3 regions of the Hymenobacter sp. PAMC 26628 genome follow, and region 3 is predicted to be linked to each of the others. Evidence: riboswitches for the same ligand, from Rfam matches in the RefSeq annotation. Region 3 holds a riboswitch; each other region holds the start of a gene.

Region 1 (5,376 bases), 270 kb from region 3:
CCAGCACTTCCCACAGCGCCAGCAGGGCCAGCGGCAGCGCGGCGCCCAGCGGCCACTGCCAGCGCCGCGGCGCGCGCGGGGAAGCCGGTGGCCGGGCCGCTATGCGAACGGGCGGGGCTAAAACGAGGGTGGAGTTGGACATGGAGAAAGAGAAAATGGGAGCCAGCCTGGGCCCGGCGTGGGGCCCCGGGGCCCTAGCGAACCGCCACGGGCGCGGCGGGCAGCTTGTTCACGAATTGCGGATCAATCAGCGCCTTCAGGGTTTGGGCCACGTCCACGCCGGCTTCGATGGTGCCAGTTTTCTTGAGCACGTCGCCGGCCGCCGCAATGGTGGCCAGCTGCGGGGCCCCAAAGCTGTTGACGGCAAAGTCGGTGCGGGCCAGTTGCTTAGCGGCTACGGCCGGGCTCAGCTTGGCCGCGTCGGCGAGGGTTTGCTGGAGCTCGGCGGGGTGCTGGCGGGCCCAGGCGCGCGCTTGCTCGTAGGCGCGCAGCACGGCGCTCACCAGGGCCGGGTGGTCCTTGGCAAAGGCTTCGCGGACGTTCAGCACGCCGTAGCTATTGAAGTCGGGGTTGCGGTAAAGGAGCTTCGCGCCCGACTCCAGCTCGGCCTTGGCCATGTGCGGGTCGAGGCCGGCCCAGGCGTCCACGTCGCCTTTTTCGAGGGCAGCGCGGCCGTCGGGATGCTGCAGCGGAATCAGCTCAATATCTTTCTCGCTCATCCCGGCTTGGTCGAGGGCGCGCAGCAGAAAGATGTACGGGTCGGTGCCCTTAGTAGCGGCCACGCGCTTGCCCTTGAGGCCCGCCACGGTCGTAATGGTCGATTTGGGGCCCACCACTAGCGCTGTCCACTCGGGTTTCGAGTAGATGTACACGGCCTTAAGCGGGTTGCCGTTGGCGCGGGCCACCAGCGCCGCCGCCCCGGCCGTCGAGCCAAAATCGAGGCTGCTGCCGTTGAGGAATTCCAGGGCCTTGTTGCTGCCCTGGCTCAGCACCCACTCCACCTTAATGTTCTGCTTGGCCAGGTCTTTTTCCAACCAACCCTGCCGCTTCAGCACCAGGCTGAGCGGGTTGTAGTAGGCGTAGTCGAGGCGTACGGTTTCGGGCGCGGCAATGGCACCCGCGGCGTTACTGCCGCTGCCACAGCTGGTTAGCAACCCAGCCAAAGCCAGCGCACCGCACAAAAGGGCCCGCGGCCCGCGAAGGGCCGATAAGAAAGGAAAGGTCATGTTCAAGAGAATAAGGGGGTTGATGGGCCTGGGGCCCCGGCGCCTACTGCGCGAGGGCCGGCGCGTAGAACCGTTCCAGCTGCTGGGCGATTTGCACGGTTTCCAGCAAAAAGCCGTCGTGCCCGAAGCCCGAATCCAGCTCGGTGTACAGGGCCCCGGCAATGCCCTCGGCCAATTCCCGCTGCTCGCTGACGGGAAACAGCACGTCGGACGTGATGCCCAGCACCAGCGTGCGCGCCCGCACCTCGGCCAGCGCCGCCGGTACGCCGCCGCGGTGGCGGCCCAAGTGGTGGGTGTCCATGGCCCGGCTCAGGGCCACGTAGCTATAGGCGTCGAAGCGGGCCACGAGCTTGTCGCCCTGGTAGCGCTGGTACGTGCTGGCGCGGTAGTCGCGCAGGCGCGGGTCGTCGTCGGCTTCGGTTTGGGTGGCGGCGTAGGCTTCGTAGCCGCGGTAGCTGAGCAGGGCAATGGCGCGGGCGGCCCGCAGGCCCTCGTCGCCGCCGCCGGGCTCGTTGGCGTGGTAGGTGGGGTCGGCCTCGATGGCCAGCCGCTGGGCTTCGTTAAAGGCGATGCCCCAGGCCGAGTGGCGGGCATTAGTGGCAATAACCACCAAGTGGTTAAATACTTCAGGTTGCATCACCGCCCACTCCAGGGCCTGCTGCCCGCCCAGCGAACCGCCAATCAGGGTGTGGATGCGGTCCAGGCCCAGCTCCTGGCGCAGGGCTTCGTGGGCCCCCGCCAGGTCGCGGATGGTGAGCAGCGGAAACGCCTGGTAGCGTGGCCGGCCGGTAACCGGGTCGGGGCTAAGTGGGCTGGTGCTGCCGTAGCACGAGCCCAACACGTTGGCGCACACGATGAACCAGTCGGCCGGGTCGAAAAAGCAGCCCGGCCCAAACAAGCCCGGCCACCAGTCCAGCACGTCGGCGTTGGCCGTCAGGGCGTGGCACACCCACACCGCATTGTCGCGGGCCGCGTTCAGCTGGCCCCAGGTGCGGTACGCCACGTGGGCCCCTGAAAGCACTGCACCGCTCTCCAGCGGAAACGGGTCGGGCAGTTGAAAAATGTGTTCGGGCATGGCCATGAATGAGTCGGAAGCTGTCTAACGCTAAAACCCAGGGCCCCGGCGACTGCCGCCGGGGCCCTGAGCTTCAGGTACGTTGCGCGCCGGCAGGGGGGGGTTATACCTCTAGCGGCTGCGCGTGCTGCGCCGCGGGCTCGGGAATGGATTCGTCGGTGTGTGTCTCGCCCTTCGGCGTGGCCTGGGTGGCGGCGGCCAGGGCCTGGGCCAGGTCGGCGGTGATGTCGTCGATGTGCTCGATGCCGACCGACAGGCGCAACAGCGTGGGCGTCACGCCGGCCACCAGCTGCTCCTGCTCGCTCAGCTGCTGGTGCGTGGTGGCCGAGGGCTGGATGATCAGCGTTTTAGCGTCGCCCACGTTGGCCAAGTGGCTGATCAGCTTGAGGTTGTCAATCAGGGCCACGGCTGTTTCCTTGGTGCCGTGCAGCGTGAAGGAGAGCACGCCGCCGAAGCCGCGCTTGAGGTACTTGGCCGCGTTGGCGTGGTGGGGGCTGCTGGCCAGGCCGGGGTAGTTCACGTTAGCTACTTCGGGCTGCTGTTCCAGCCACTGGGCCACTTTCAGGGCGTTTTCCACGGTGCGCTCCACGCGCAGGCTCAGGGTTTCGAGGCCTTGCAGCAGCAGGAACGAGTTGAACGGGCTGATGGCGGGACCGAAGTCGCGCAGGCCTTCCACCCGGGCCCGGATGGCGAAAGCAATGTTGCCGAACGGCCCGTTTTTGCCGAACACGTCGTTGAAAACCAGGCCGTGGTAGCCTTCGCTGGGCTCGGTGAACTGCGGGTACTTGCCGTTGCCGAAGTCGTAGGTGCCGCCGTCCACAATCACGCCGCCCACGCTGGTGCCGTGGCCGCCGATCCACTTCGTGGCCGACTCCACCACGATGCTGGCGCCGTGCTTGAGGGGCTGGAACAGGTAGCCGCCCGCGCCAAACGTGTTGTCGACCACCAGCGGAATGTCGTGCTTGTGGGCCACGGCCGCAATGCGCTCAAAATCCGGCACGCTGAAGCTGGGGTTGCCAATCGTTTCCACGTACAGGGCCTTGGTGTTCTCGTCAATCAGCTTCTCAAAGCCGTCGGCGTCGTCGCCGTCCACGAAGCGGGCCTCGATGCCCAACCGCTTGAAGGCCACCTTAAACTGGTTATAAGTGCCGCCGTAGAGGTACGAGCTGGCCACCAGGTTGTCGCCCTGCTTGAGGATGTTGTTGAGCGCGATGAACTGCGCCGCCTGGCCCGAGCCCACGGCCACGGCCGCCACGCCGCCTTCGAGGGCCGCAATGCGCTGCTCGAATACGTCGGTGGTGGGGTTCATCAGGCGGGTGTAGATGTTGCCGAACTCCTTCAGGGCAAATAGATTAGCGCCGTGCTCCGCGCTTTTGAACACGTAGCTCGTGGTTTGGTGAATGGGCACGGCACGCGAGCCGGTGGTGGGGTCGGGCACCTGGCCAGCGTGGAGTTGGAGGGTTTCGAAATGCAGGGGAGCGGACATAAAAGGGGAGGGTTGAAAACCGTAAAAAATCTAAGGGAGAGAGGGGAGGCTGGTCAAAACCGGGGACCTGGGCCGCGCCGGCAAGCAATAAAGCCCGTGTGGTTGAGGTGAAAGGGGGCCCCAAGGTGCCCAGTGGCCCGGTGCGGCCCAGCTGGCCGCTACCCAAAAAACCAGTGGTAAGAGGGGGCGGGCAGTGCCCGCAGCATCAGCCTAACCGCAACAACACGGGCCCCAACAGCACATTCGCATGCGGCCGGCCAACGCCAAAAAGCCCAGCACCGGCAAGGCCGGCTGGGCAGGGAGGGTCGAATGGGAAACGGGGGGGTTGTTCATGGCACTCCGGTTATATTTCCCGCAACGGCCAGGGGCCGAGGGGTAGGAAGTGGCACCTTTCGCGCGGTCGAAGGTTGCCAGCGGGTCGTAGAGCCTAATCTCTCGCCGCTTCTGTATAAAATGAAACGCTGCACCGCCGCGAGGGGGAGCGTACCGGGTTGGTAATGGCAAATATAGAAGCGAAAAATTTGCTTCCGCAAGCGGCGCCCCAATTTTTTCGCCGATGGGCCCAAAAAAGCCCGCGCCAGGGGCCCGGGCTTTTTCTGCCTTTTTTCTGCAAAAAAGTACCTAGAGACTAGGTAGGGTCAACACCTGGCCTACTTCGATGAGGTCAGGGTCGTTGCCGATGAGGTCTTTGTTGGCCTCGTATATCTGGTGCCACTTGGTGCCGTCACCGTAGTGGTTTTTAGCAATCTTCGAAAGGGAATCGCCGCTTGCCACCGTATAGGTGTTGGCATCGGCATTACCAAAGAGGGCGTCGGCCCCAGCGGTGGGCTGGGGGGCATCGACAGGCTTCTTTTCGCCTTCGGTGTTCAGGAAATCCATCAGGCCCATGGCGTGGGGGTGGGGGTTAGGTGAAAACGGGTAGGACATTGCCGGGGTCCCTCCAGGGAAGTACTGGCAACAACTGAGCGGGTTTTACGCACCGCTAAGCATAGGGGTTGCCGAATAAACTATTTAATTACCTTGCCGTAAGCAGGGCGGTCGGCACGGGCCGGCACCTCACCCTCCCCATCATTACTTCCGCACCTTTCATGAAAAACTTCCAATTGGTTGCCCGTTCTTTCCTGGCCAGCTTCGCCCTGTTGCTCTCCCTGTTTGTGGTGGCCTGTGGCAACGACAAAGGCAAAGTAGAAGCCGTGAACATGCTCTACGGCACCGACAGCAAGGTGTGGAAAACTGCCAAAGAAACCAGCGCCGCCGGCGACAAAGTGAAGCAGACCGATGCCCAGAAGCAGGAGGAGCTGCGCATTTTCGCCAACGGCAATTACACCATGACGAGCCCCACCGAATCCATTTCGGGCAAGTACACCTTCGACCAAGCCGGCAAGACCGTCACGATGACGCCTCAAGGTGCCACTGCTGGCAACCAGTTTACGGTGGAAACGCTCACCGACGACAAGCTGACCTTGGTGGGCACCAGCGGTGCTAAGCTGATGTTGGAAAAAGAATAATGCCGTTTCCACAACGCTACAAGAGCCCCGCGCCGATTCTGGCGCGGGGCTTTTTTGTAGCCGGTCTGGTGCAGCGAACAC
Region 2 (5,376 bases), 210 kb from region 3:
AATCGTCGATGATGGCGTCCTCCGGCGCGTCCTGGTACATGCTCATCTCCTCCAGAATCACGCCGCGCTCCTTCTCCAGCTCGCGGCCGGGGAAGGTGGAGTTGAACGTGAGGTCCGTCAGCAGCTCAAACGCCCGCTCGAAGTGCGTGCTGAGCAGCGTGGCGTAGAAGCAGATTTTTTCCTTCGTAGTGTAGGCGTTCAGCTCGCCGCCCACGGTTTCGAGGCGGTTGAGGATGTGGAACGACTTGCGCTTGTGGGTGCCCTTGAAGGCCATGTGCTCCCAGAAGTGGGCCAGCCCCTGCTGGTGGGGCCCCTCGTCGCGCGAGCCCACGTCGAGCAAAAAGCCGCAGTGCGCAATCTTGGTGTGCAGCACCTGCTTGTGCAGCAGGCGAATGCCGTTGGGGTACTCGTGGATATCGTAATCAATCATAGAGACCACAAAACTACCGCCGCCGGCCGGAGGTTTCACCTGCCGTTCAACCCCACCCCCGGCCCCTCCCCAATGGGGAGGGGTGCGTTCAACGATTCACGTACTGGCACCCCTTCCCACCGGGGAGGGGCCGGGGGCGGGGTTACTCGCCCAGCGGGGCCAGCAGCTGCGCTACCCGGATGGTGTGGGCGCAGCGGAAATGCCCCAGCGGGCAAGCCGCGTGCCCGTGCAGGCCGCAGGGCCGGCAGTCGAGCCGCTCCTCGGTTTCCACCACCGCCGCGGCCGGGCCCAGGGGCCCAAACCCGAAGGTGGGCACGGTGCTGCAAAACACTGCCACCACCGGGGCCCCCACCGCCGAGCACAGGTGCAGCGGGGCCGAATCGTTCACGTAGTTCATCCGGGCCCCGCGCATGAGGGCGGCCGAGGCCAGCAGGCCCAGCTGCCCAGCTAGGCTCACGACGTTGGCGCGGCCGCTGTTCACGGCCAGGCGGTCGCAGACCAGTACGTCGGGCGGGCCCCCCAGCAGGTACACCGGCAGGCCGGGCGGCAGGGCGGCCAGCAGCTCCAGCCACTTGTTTTCGGGGTACTGCTTGGTGAACCACACCGACGTGGGCGCCAGGCAGAAGTAGGGCCCCCGGGCGGCGTAGGGCGCGGCGGCCGCCTCGTCGGCCGGGGTGGGGTAGAGGCGCGGGGCCAGGCGGGGCAGGCCGGCCGGGCGGGGCCCCCGGCGCTGGTGGCGCGGGTTGGTGCTGCGCGAGGGGGCCACCAGGGCCAGGTTGCGCTGCACCTCGTGGGTGCCGTTGCCGATGACGTGGGGCACGCGCCGCGTGAACCACCGGCTAAAAGGATTCTCGGCAAATCCCACCCGCTCGGGGGCCCCCGAAAACGCCGTGAGGAACCCCGTGCTGGCGAAGCGCTGCAGCGTGACGACGCGCCCGTAGCCGCCGGCCCGCACCTGCTGCGCCAGCTGCCAGAGGTTGGCGTATTTGCGGTACTTCTTGTCCCATACCAGCACCTGCCGGATGTGTGGGTGGCCCTGGAGCAGGGCCTCGTTGCCGCGCCGCACGAGCACGTCCACGGGCGTGGCGGGCTCGTGCTGGGCCAGGTATTCCACCAGGGCCGTGGCCAGAATTACGTCGCCGATGAAGGCCGTTTGGATGAGCAGGATGGGGCGAGTGGCGTCGGGCATGGCGGGGGGCAAGGGGGCAAAACTAGGGCTTGCCTGGCCTTTGCCCAACACCCCGATTTGGAAAATTCCAAACCGCTGCTTTACATTTGGCACAGCAGTTCTTTCTGAAAGGATTGTTTTTATAAAGAGGCGCGGAGAGACAGGCTCGATGAACCGCCGGCAACCCCCAGCTACCCGCTGGTACGGTGCCAATTCCTGATCATATAAAAACGAATTGCCATGCGCCCCCACTTCCCCCCGTCCGGTACGTTTCTGCTCGCTCCCCTGGCTTCGGCTCCGCGGTGTTGGGCCCCCGTGATGCCCGGCCGGGGTTGTTGAGGCCGCTCAACTTTCCCCGGCTATCGGCGCAGGCCCGCGGGTCGCGCCCCCAGTGCTGCCGCTAGCGGCGCACCCGTCCGGCGGTCCTTTTTCCTTGCTTTTGGGTAGTTGTGCGTCCGGTTCGCCGGGCTGGCCGGTGCGTGTTGGTGCGCCGGGTTAGTTCGCTGAATGGATGGTGGGTAACTACCTGTGGGCGAAGGAAAAGCGCAGAAATAAGGACGGAACATCCCTTTCATTCTCACATCTCCACATTCTCACATCATCACATTTTTTATGCCCCACCTCGAAGTATTGCCCCGCGCCCAAGCCCCCGCCGCCGCCCAGCCCACCTACGACGGCCTGCACGGCAAACTGGGCTTCGTGCCCAACCTCTACGCCACCTTCGCCCACTCGCCGGCGGCCCTCAACGGCTCCATCGGCTTCGGCGCGGCCCTGGCCAAGGGCGAGCTGGACGGCCGCGAAATCGAAACCATCTACCTCGCCGCCTCCGAAGCCAACGCCTGCGACTACTGCGTCGCCGCCCACACCACCGTGGGCCAGCTCCAGGGCCTGAGCGAAGCCGAAACCCGCGGCGTGCGCACCGCCAGCACCGGCGACGCCAAGCTCGACGCCGTGGCCGCCCTCACCCTCGACGTAGTGGCCAGCAACGGCCGCCCCGCGCCCGCCAGCCTCGACCGCTTCTTCGCCGCTGGCTACAGCAAGGCCGCCCTAGTGGAACTCATTGGGTTCGTGGCCCTGAACACGTTCAATAACTACGTGCAGCACATCGCCCAAGTGCCCATCGACTGGCCCGCGCTGCAAGAACAGGAAGCGTAGTAGTGCTTACAACGCAACAGGGCGCTTCCCCAGCCGGGGAGGCGCCCTGTTGCGTTGCCGAGGCCCTGCTGTATTCTAAAAGAACGTTTGCGAGAAATAGCGGTGATTCCAGAACGGAATGTACGTTTTGGTAAAATCAGCCTTGGTGATGACGTGCTTATCGAGTAGCCGCAGGCCCACCAGCGTAGGGTGGTACACAAAAACGTACAGGAAAACTAACGCCAAGGAGATGCTTGGGCCCAATGCTTCCCTGCCAAGGAACATGTGGAGCGGCAGGGGCCCCAGGATAAGCAAATAAAACAAGAATGTTTTCACTGCTGGTTGTAAATCGCTGTAGGGCAAATTTTTAAGCCGCCTTGTCGGCCGCGGCGTTCTTCCTGATGGCCAGGCCCAGCGCCACCGCCAGCCCTACCGCAATGGCGAAGCCCGCCGACGACGTGGCGATGCGCCAGGGCTCGTGCGTGGCCAGGGCGTGCAGAAAACCGCGCAGCGCGAACAGCATAAACAGCGAGTTTAGCACCAGCGGCAGGGCGAATTTTTTCATGGGCGGCGGTAATTAGCGGCTGGAGATGGAGCCGTTTGCGCCGGCAACTTACGGCCCGCCGCCGGAACGCCCAGCGCCGGGGCCCCGGGCTGCCCGCCGGGGCCCCGGGCTGCCCGCTGGGGCCCCGGCACCCGCCGCGCCGCTAACTTGCGGCCCCTAACCCACCCCACCTCCGCTATGCGCTACGCCCCCCTGGCCCCCGAGCTTTTTGTTGAGAACCGCCGCCGCTTCCGCGAGCTGCTGCCGGCCAATTCGTTGGCCATTTTCCAGTCTAACGACGTCATGCCCACCAACGCTGACGGCTCGATGGGCTTCCGGCAGAGCAGCGACTTGTTTTACTTGTCGGGCGTCGACCAGGAGGAAAGTATCCTCGTGCTGGCGCCGAACGCGCGGCTCGAAAGCCACCGCGAAATCCTGTTTTTGAAGGAAACCTCCGACCTGATTTTGGTGTGGGAAGGCCACAAGCTGACCAAGGAGCAGGCCCGCCAAAACTCGGGCATCCCCACCATTATGTGGCTGGAGAGCTTCAAAACCGTGCTGCCCGCGCTGATGAACGAGGCTGAGCAAGTGTACCTGAACTCGAACGAGCACATCCGGGCCGTGGTGGACGTGGAAACGCGCGACGCCCGCTTCATTAAGGCCATCCAGCAGCAGTACCCGCTGCACACCTACCGCCGCGCCGCGCCGCTACTGCACCGGCTGCGCGCCATCAAGGGGCCCCAGGAAGTGGAGGCCCTGCGCACGGCCTGCGCCATCACCGAAAAAGCGCTGCGGCGGGTGCTGGGCTTCGTGCAGCCGGGCGTGTGGGAGTTCGAGATTGAGGCCGAAATCGTGTACGAGTTTTTGCGCAACCGCAGCCGGGGCCCCGCCTACGGCAGCATCATCGGGAGCGGCAAAAACGCCACCGTGCTGCACTACACCACCAACGACGAGCAGTGCCAGGCCGGCGACGTGATTCTGATGGACTTCGGCGCCGAATACGCCAACTACGCCGCCGACCTCAGCCGCAGTATCCCCGTCAGCGGCAAGTTCAGCCCTCGCCAGCGCGAGGTGTACGAGGCCGTGCTGGCCGTGATGCGCTACGCCGAAACCCAGCTGCGCGCCGGCAACGAAATCGAAGCTTACCACAAAAGCGTGGGCGAAAAAATGGAGCAGGAGCTCGTCAAGCTCGGCCTGCTGAAAGTCGAGGACGTGGCCGCCCAAAACCCCGACCAGCCGCTCTACAAGAAGTACTTCATGCACGGCACCAGCCACTACCTGGGCCTCGACGTGCACGACGTGGGCGCCAAGTACCGCACCTTCGAGCCGGGCATGGTCTACACCATCGAGCCGGGCATCTACATTCCCGACGAAAACCTGGGCATCCGCCTTGAAAACGACTACCTCATCACCGCCGACGGCAACGAGAACCTAATGGCCACCATCCCGCTCGAAGCCGACGACATCGAGCGCCTCATGCAGCGGTAAACTTGATGCAGCGGTAAGACTGTAGCGTGGACTCTGCGAGTCCGCGCGTTTCGCTTCGTCCTGCCGATTACCGTGCGGCGACCGTTCAAACGCGTGGATTCGCAGAGTCCACGCTACACGCAAAAAGGGGCCCCGGAACATTGTTCCAGGGCCCCTTTTTCTTGATGAGGGTAAGAAAAAACGGTCATGCTGAGCGCAGTCGAAGCATCTCTCCCGCAGCAGTAATCAGTGATTAGTGGAGCAGTGGAGATGCTTCGACTGCGCTCAGCATGACCGTTTTTTAGCCTAACAGCCAACTTAACTATTTCCCCGTGGCTTGCACCAGCGCCGGCAGGTACTTGCTGAGGGCCTGCACCTGGGCTTGGGTGAAATTGCCCTGCACCGACACCAGCACGAAGGAATTGGCCTCGTCGGGCAGCTGGCCCACGGCGGCAAACTCCGACACCTTGTCGCCGCTGCCGCGGGTGGATACCTGGTAGCTGCTGGCTGCCGGGGCCCCCGCGCTCAGGGCGGTGTACTTTTCGCTTTGCAGCACGCCGGCCGCTTCGCTGCGCAAGCCCTGCTGGGCCAGCCCCTGCGCGGCCGCCGATACGGGCAAAAAGCTGATGAACC
Region 3 (5,376 bases):
TTTCCATGCCGCGCACGGCAGTCAGCAGGCGGTCGTCGGTGAGGTCGTTGCGGTCGGCCGCGGCCAGGGCCAGCGGGTCGCCCAAGTATAGGGGCCCGGCGGGTGCGGCCGCGCCGGGCTCGGCGGCAATGCCCGGCTCGGGCCCCGGCTGGTGATGGCCCGCTTTCCAGGCTTCGCTGGCGCCGGCGGCTACCACCAGCAAGGCTAGTGCCGCGGCCACGCCGTAGCGGTGCAGCCACGGGGCCCGGGCGGCGGGCGCCAAAGCGGGGAGCGTGGGGGCCCCAGGCAGCGGCGCGGCGGCCGGCACCGCGGCGGGGCCCGCGAGGTCTCTTTCAATGGCCGCCCACAGGTCGGGGCGCGGCTCGTGCACGTCGAAATCGGCGCGGTGCCGCTCGACGAAGGTGGCTAATGAATCGGGCTTATCGGATTGCATGATAGTAGTAAGGACGGGCGGCCGGCGTTGGGTGGGGACAGCGGCCGGCGCGGCAGCTATATAAAGAGAATGGTTAACAGAGAAACGGCCCGGGGGCCCTAAAAAGGTTCAGCGGAGGCCCTGCTGGGCGGCCAGCTCGCGCAGCTTGGCGCGGGCCCGGCTGTATTGTGATTTAGAAGTGGATTCGGAAATGCCAAGGATGCCGGCCACTTCCAGGTGGTCGTACCCCTCTAATAGGTAAAGGGTCAGCACTACGCGGTAGCCGTCGGGCAGCTCCTGGATGCAGCGGCGCAGCACGTCGGCGCGGTAGTGGGTTTCGGCCTCGTCGTCGGCCGAGTAGTGGGTTTCGAGGGGGGCGTCGTGGTGCTGCTCGCCCAGCGGCACCAGTGCCAGGCGGCGCTGACGCAGGCAGTTGATGCTCTTGTTCACCACAATCCGCTTGAGCCAGGCCCCAAACGAGGAATCGCCCTTGTAGCTGCTCAACTCGCGGAAGGCGCTCAGGAACGAATCTTGCAGCACGTCCTCGGCCTCGGCGTAGTCACCGGTGATGCGCAGGGCCGCGTTGAACATGGCCTTGGCGTAGCGCCGGTACAGCTCGGCCTGGGCCTGGCGGTCGTGCAGGCGGCAGCGTTCCACCAAGGGAGCATTAATGTCGACGTAAGCAGAGTAGGAAAGGGCTTCCATGCGGGGCAATGAAGGAGCGGAACGCGTTAGCAACCCAAAGACCGCGCGATGGGTTCGGGGTTGCACTGCGGAAGAGGTACTTGGCTGAATAATAGGGCCCCGAAATTACGCCGGGCCGCAACGTCCAGAACAATTTTCTTGCACTATTGCGAAGTTTTGCATTACCTTTGTCGCAGCAACCCATTTTAGGGTTGTTTTTATACAGAGGCGCGGAGAGACAGGCTCGATGAACCGCCGGCAACCCCCACAACGTGGAACGGTGCCAAGTCCTGACATATAAAACCGTCGCCGTGCGCTACTTTCCTCACCCCCGCTTGCAACCCACCACCTCCGCCGCTATCCTGCGCCGCACGTGCTGTTGCATGCCATGCCCCACCGGCTGTATGCGGGGGGTTGTGCTGGTTGTTGAAGCCCGCTTAATTTCCTGCGGCTACCCCGGTAGCCTTTCCCCGCCCGCCCCCACCGCGGTACCTAAGTCGTTGCCTGTTCTGTAACGGCAGCCGGTGCAGCGGGGCCCCGGGCCCCCTGGTTTTTTCTTCGGAAGAACGGCCTCCCCCTTTATTTTTATGGACTTACCCCTTGAACGCCAGGTCGATGACCTGCGCCGTGACTTACCCGAACACGCTGCGCTGGAAACGCTGGCTTTGCTGGCCGAGCGCTTTCCCGGCCGGGCGTCGTTTTCCACCTCGTTTGGCTTGGAAGACCAGATCATCAGCCACCTCATCTTCGCGCACCAGCTGCCCATCCGGGTGTTCACGCTCGACACGGGCCGCAACTTCCAGGAAACGTACTCGACCTGGAACAAGACGCTGCTGCGCTACGGCCAGCCCATCGAAGTATTTGCGTCCCAGACCGCTAGCATCGAAGCCCTCGTGGCGCAGAAGGGCCCCAACAGCTTCTACGAGAGCCTGGAAAACCGCAAGGAGTGCTGCCACATCCGCAAGGTGGAGCCCCTGGCCCGGGCGCTGGCCGGCACCCAACTTTGGTTCACGGGCATCCGGGCCGAGCAGTCGGCCAACCGCCAGCACATGCACCGCGCCGAGTGGGACGCCGGCCACCAGCTCATCAAAGTGCACCCGCTCTTCGACTGGACGTGGGACGAATGCGTGGCGTTTGCGCAAGAGAATGGCGTTCCGACCAACCCGTTGCACCAGCAGGGCTTCGTGAGCATCGGCTGCGCGCCCTGCACCCGGGCCATCAAGCCGGGCGAAGACTTCCGCGCCGGGCGCTGGTGGTGGGAAAACGCCGACGCCAAGGAGTGCGGCCTCCACGACACCACCGCCCACCAGGGCCTCGACCCCGTGGTGGAGCGAATGCCCGGCTAGGATTTTAGTTGTCAGTTGTCAGTTAGCTGCTGGCAAACAACTGACAACGAGCAATTAATAACGAGCAACTAATAACGAGCAACTGATAACTAACAACTAGCTAATGCCCACCCCTATTTACCTCGATTACCTCGACCGGCTCGAAGCCGAAGCTATCCACATTTTGCGCGAAATAGCGGGCCAGTTTGAGCGGCCTGCGCTGCTGTTTTCGGGCGGTAAAGACTCGATTGCCCTGACGCGGCTGGCCGAAAAGGCGTTCCGGCCCGGCAAGTTTCCGTTTCCGCTGGTGCACATCGACACGGGCCACAACTTCCAGGAAATCATCGATTTCCGCGATTCGCTGGCCGCCTCGCTGGGCGAAAAGCTGATTGTGCGCAAGGTGGAGGACACCATCCGCACCCGCGGCCTGCACGAGCCGGGCGGCAAGTACCCCAGCCGCAACCCGCTGCAAACCTACACGCTGCTCGACGTGATTGAGGAGTTTGAGTTTGACGCCTGCATTGGCGGGGCCCGGCGCGACGAGGAAAAGGCCCGCGCCAAAGAGCGGATTTTCTCGGTGCGCGACGACTTCGGCCAGTGGGACCCCAAGCGCCAGCGCCCCGAGCTGTGGAACATCTACAACGGCCGCATCCAGAAGGGCGAAAACGTGCGCGTGTTCCCGATTTCAAACTGGACGGAGCTGGACGTGTGGAACTACATCCAGCGCGAAAACATCAAGCTGCCAGACATTTACTTCGCCCACGAGCGCCAGTGCGTGGTGCTGCCCAGCGGCCAGCTCCTGGGCCTGAGCGAGCACCTCAACCTCGACGACACCGACGAAATCGTGAGCCGCCGCGTGCGCTTCCGCACCGTGGGCGACTCGACCTGCACCGCCGCCGTGGAGAGCGACGCCGCCTCGATTGACGACATCATCCAGGACCTCCTGCTGGCCAAAGTGAGCGAGCGCGGCGCCACGCGGCTGGATGATAACCTCTCGGAAACCGGCATGGAGGACCGCAAAAGGAACGGGTATTTCTAGAATAAATGTGGGGGAATGTGAAAGTGTGAGAGATGTAAAAATAAAAACGATGCCCTCCCAGGTACTGCTTCCATTTTCAAAATCTCACAACCAATTCATTTTACACATTTCCACATTACTCACATTCAACACATTAAATAGAATGGACTTATTACGATTCATCACCTGCGGCAGCGTCGACGACGGCAAGAGTACGCTCATTGGCCGGCTGCTGTATGACAGCGACTCGGTGTCGCTCGATGTGCTGGCCACGCTGGAGAAACGCCGCGCCACCAACGGCGCCGCCGTGGACCTGGCCCTGCTGACCGACGGCCTGAAGGCCGAGCGCGAGCAGGGCATCACCATCGACGTGGCGCACAAGTACTTCACCACGCCGCGCCGCAAGTTCATCATCACCGACGCGCCGGGCCACGTGCAGTACACCCGCAACATGGTGACCGGCGCCAGCAACGCCGACCTAGCCATCGTGCTCGTGGACGCCCGCCAGGGCGTGATTGAGCAGACGCGCCGGCACACGCTGCTGGCCGCGCTGCTGGGCATCCAGCACTTCGTGCTGGCCGTGAACAAGTTGGACCTGGTGGGTTACGACGAAGCGGTTTTCCAGCAGATTGTGGCCGACTACCAACTCATTGCCGCGCAGCTGAAGTTGGCCAACGTAACGGCCATTCCGCTGAGCGCCTTGCAGGGCGACAACGTGGTAAAGCGCTCGAAGAATATTGCCTGGTACCAGGGGCCCAGCCTGCTGGAGCACCTCGAAAGCGTGCCCGCCACCACCGACGCCAACCCCAACGAGCCGCGCTTCCAGGTGCAGTACGTCATCCGGCCCCAGACCGAGGAGCTGCCCGATTACCGCGGCTACGCCGGTCGTATTCAGAGCGGTACGTACCGGGCCGGCGACCGAGTGCGAATCTGGCCGTCGGGCCTCGAAACAGTGATTGACGCCATCGAGGTGAACCAGCAGCCGGTAGCGGCCGCCGGGGCCCCGCAGGCCGTGGTGCTCCGCCTGCGCGACGACGTGGACGTGAGCCGCGGCGACACCATTGTGCCCGTGGGGGCCCACCCGGCCGTGGTGCGCGAGCTGGAAGCCACCCTGTGCTGGATGGACGAGCGGCCCCTGCGCGCCGGCCGCAAGCTGCTGGTGCAGCACCACGCCGCCGTAGTGAAGGCTTCAGTGACGACCATCCTCCAGAAAACCGACATCGAAACCTTTGAAAGCCAAGGCACCGACGAGGCCAAGCTCAACGACATCGTGCGGGTGCGCATCAAAACCGCCCTGCCGCTGGTGGCCGACGAGTACCGCCAAAACCGCGTCACCGGGGCCTTCATTCTGGTAGATGAGCAGACCGGCGCCACCCTCGCCGCCGGCCTCATCGCCGCCACCGACCCCGAGTACTTCACCCAGGAAGTACCGGCCGAAACGGCGTTTTCTATCTAGACGTCAGTCAGCAAAGTGGCCCCGCACGGCCGTTATGCTCATCTGGCGTCCGCGCAGCCGAAGCATCTCTCCCGCAGCAGTAAATAATTAGTTGGGCAGTGGCGATGCTTCGGCTGCGCTCCGCATGACAGCCTTGCTTCCAGCGGCCAACAAGCGACAACCACCCCCGACAACTAACAACCAATAACTAGCAACTAAAAATGGCTACTTCCCCGCTTTTCGTGCCCCGCCTGACGGTAGTTGGGGCGGGCCCCGGCGACCCGGAACTCCTGACCCTGAAGGGTGCGCGGGTGCTGGCGGCGGCCGACGTGGTGCTGTACGACGCGCTGGCCAACGACGACCTGCTGGCGCACGCCCGGCCCGGCGCGCACCTGCTGTTTGTGGGCAAGCGCCGCGGGGCCATGGCCTACACCCAGCTCGGCATCAACGAACTGATTGTGCAGCAGGCGTTTCGGCACGGCCACGTGGTGCGGCTGAAGGG

Evidence for each region. Region 3 has a riboswitch for S-adenosylmethionine ahead of AXW84_RS17545 (phosphoadenylyl-sulfate reductase). Riboswitches for the same ligand answer to the same signal wherever they lie in the genome.
Region 1: linked by a shared signal. The riboswitch ahead of AXW84_RS18730 (O-acetylhomoserine aminocarboxypropyltransferase/cysteine synthase family protein) and the one ahead of AXW84_RS17545 (phosphoadenylyl-sulfate reductase) in region 3 are both predicted to bind S-adenosylmethionine.
Region 2: linked by a shared signal. The riboswitch ahead of AXW84_RS16685 (carboxymuconolactone decarboxylase family protein) and the one ahead of AXW84_RS17545 (phosphoadenylyl-sulfate reductase) in region 3 are both predicted to bind S-adenosylmethionine.

What each region holds. Positions count from the first base shown of each region.
Region 1 covers NZ_CP014304.1:4,314,324-4,319,699, reverse strand. The annotation lists gene AXW84_RS18745 (ABC transporter permease) at 1-142, opposite strand, end outside; gene AXW84_RS18740 (aliphatic sulfonate ABC transporter substrate-binding protein) at 195-1,226, opposite strand; gene metX (homoserine O-acetyltransferase MetX) at 1,270-2,301, opposite strand; gene AXW84_RS18730 (O-acetylhomoserine aminocarboxypropyltransferase/cysteine synthase family protein) at 2,405-3,787, opposite strand; SAM riboswitch class I at 4,128-4,242, opposite strand; gene AXW84_RS18725 (LysM peptidoglycan-binding domain-containing protein) at 4,409-4,714, opposite strand; gene AXW84_RS18720 (hypothetical protein) at 4,876-5,295, shown strand.
Region 2 covers NZ_CP014304.1:3,829,949-3,835,324, reverse strand. The annotation lists gene AXW84_RS16695 (M16 family metallopeptidase) at 1-430, opposite strand, end outside; gene AXW84_RS16690 (glycosyltransferase family 9 protein) at 573-1,619, opposite strand; SAM riboswitch class I at 1,736-1,829, shown strand; gene AXW84_RS16685 (carboxymuconolactone decarboxylase family protein) at 2,211-2,753, shown strand; gene AXW84_RS26270 (hypothetical protein) at 2,829-2,951, opposite strand; gene AXW84_RS16680 (hypothetical protein) at 3,100-3,297, opposite strand; gene AXW84_RS16675 (aminopeptidase P N-terminal domain-containing protein) at 3,475-4,764, shown strand; gene AXW84_RS16670 (DUF4252 domain-containing protein) at 5,066-5,376, opposite strand, start outside.
Region 3 covers NZ_CP014304.1:4,041,249-4,046,624, forward strand. The annotation lists gene AXW84_RS17535 (hypothetical protein) at 1-433, opposite strand, end outside; gene AXW84_RS17540 (RNA polymerase sigma factor) at 542-1,117, opposite strand; SAM riboswitch class I at 1,312-1,400, shown strand; gene AXW84_RS17545 (phosphoadenylyl-sulfate reductase) at 1,684-2,442, shown strand; gene cysD (sulfate adenylyltransferase subunit CysD) at 2,546-3,460, shown strand; gene AXW84_RS17555 (sulfate adenylyltransferase subunit 1) at 3,603-4,895, shown strand; gene cobA (uroporphyrinogen-III C-methyltransferase) at 5,096-5,376, shown strand, end outside.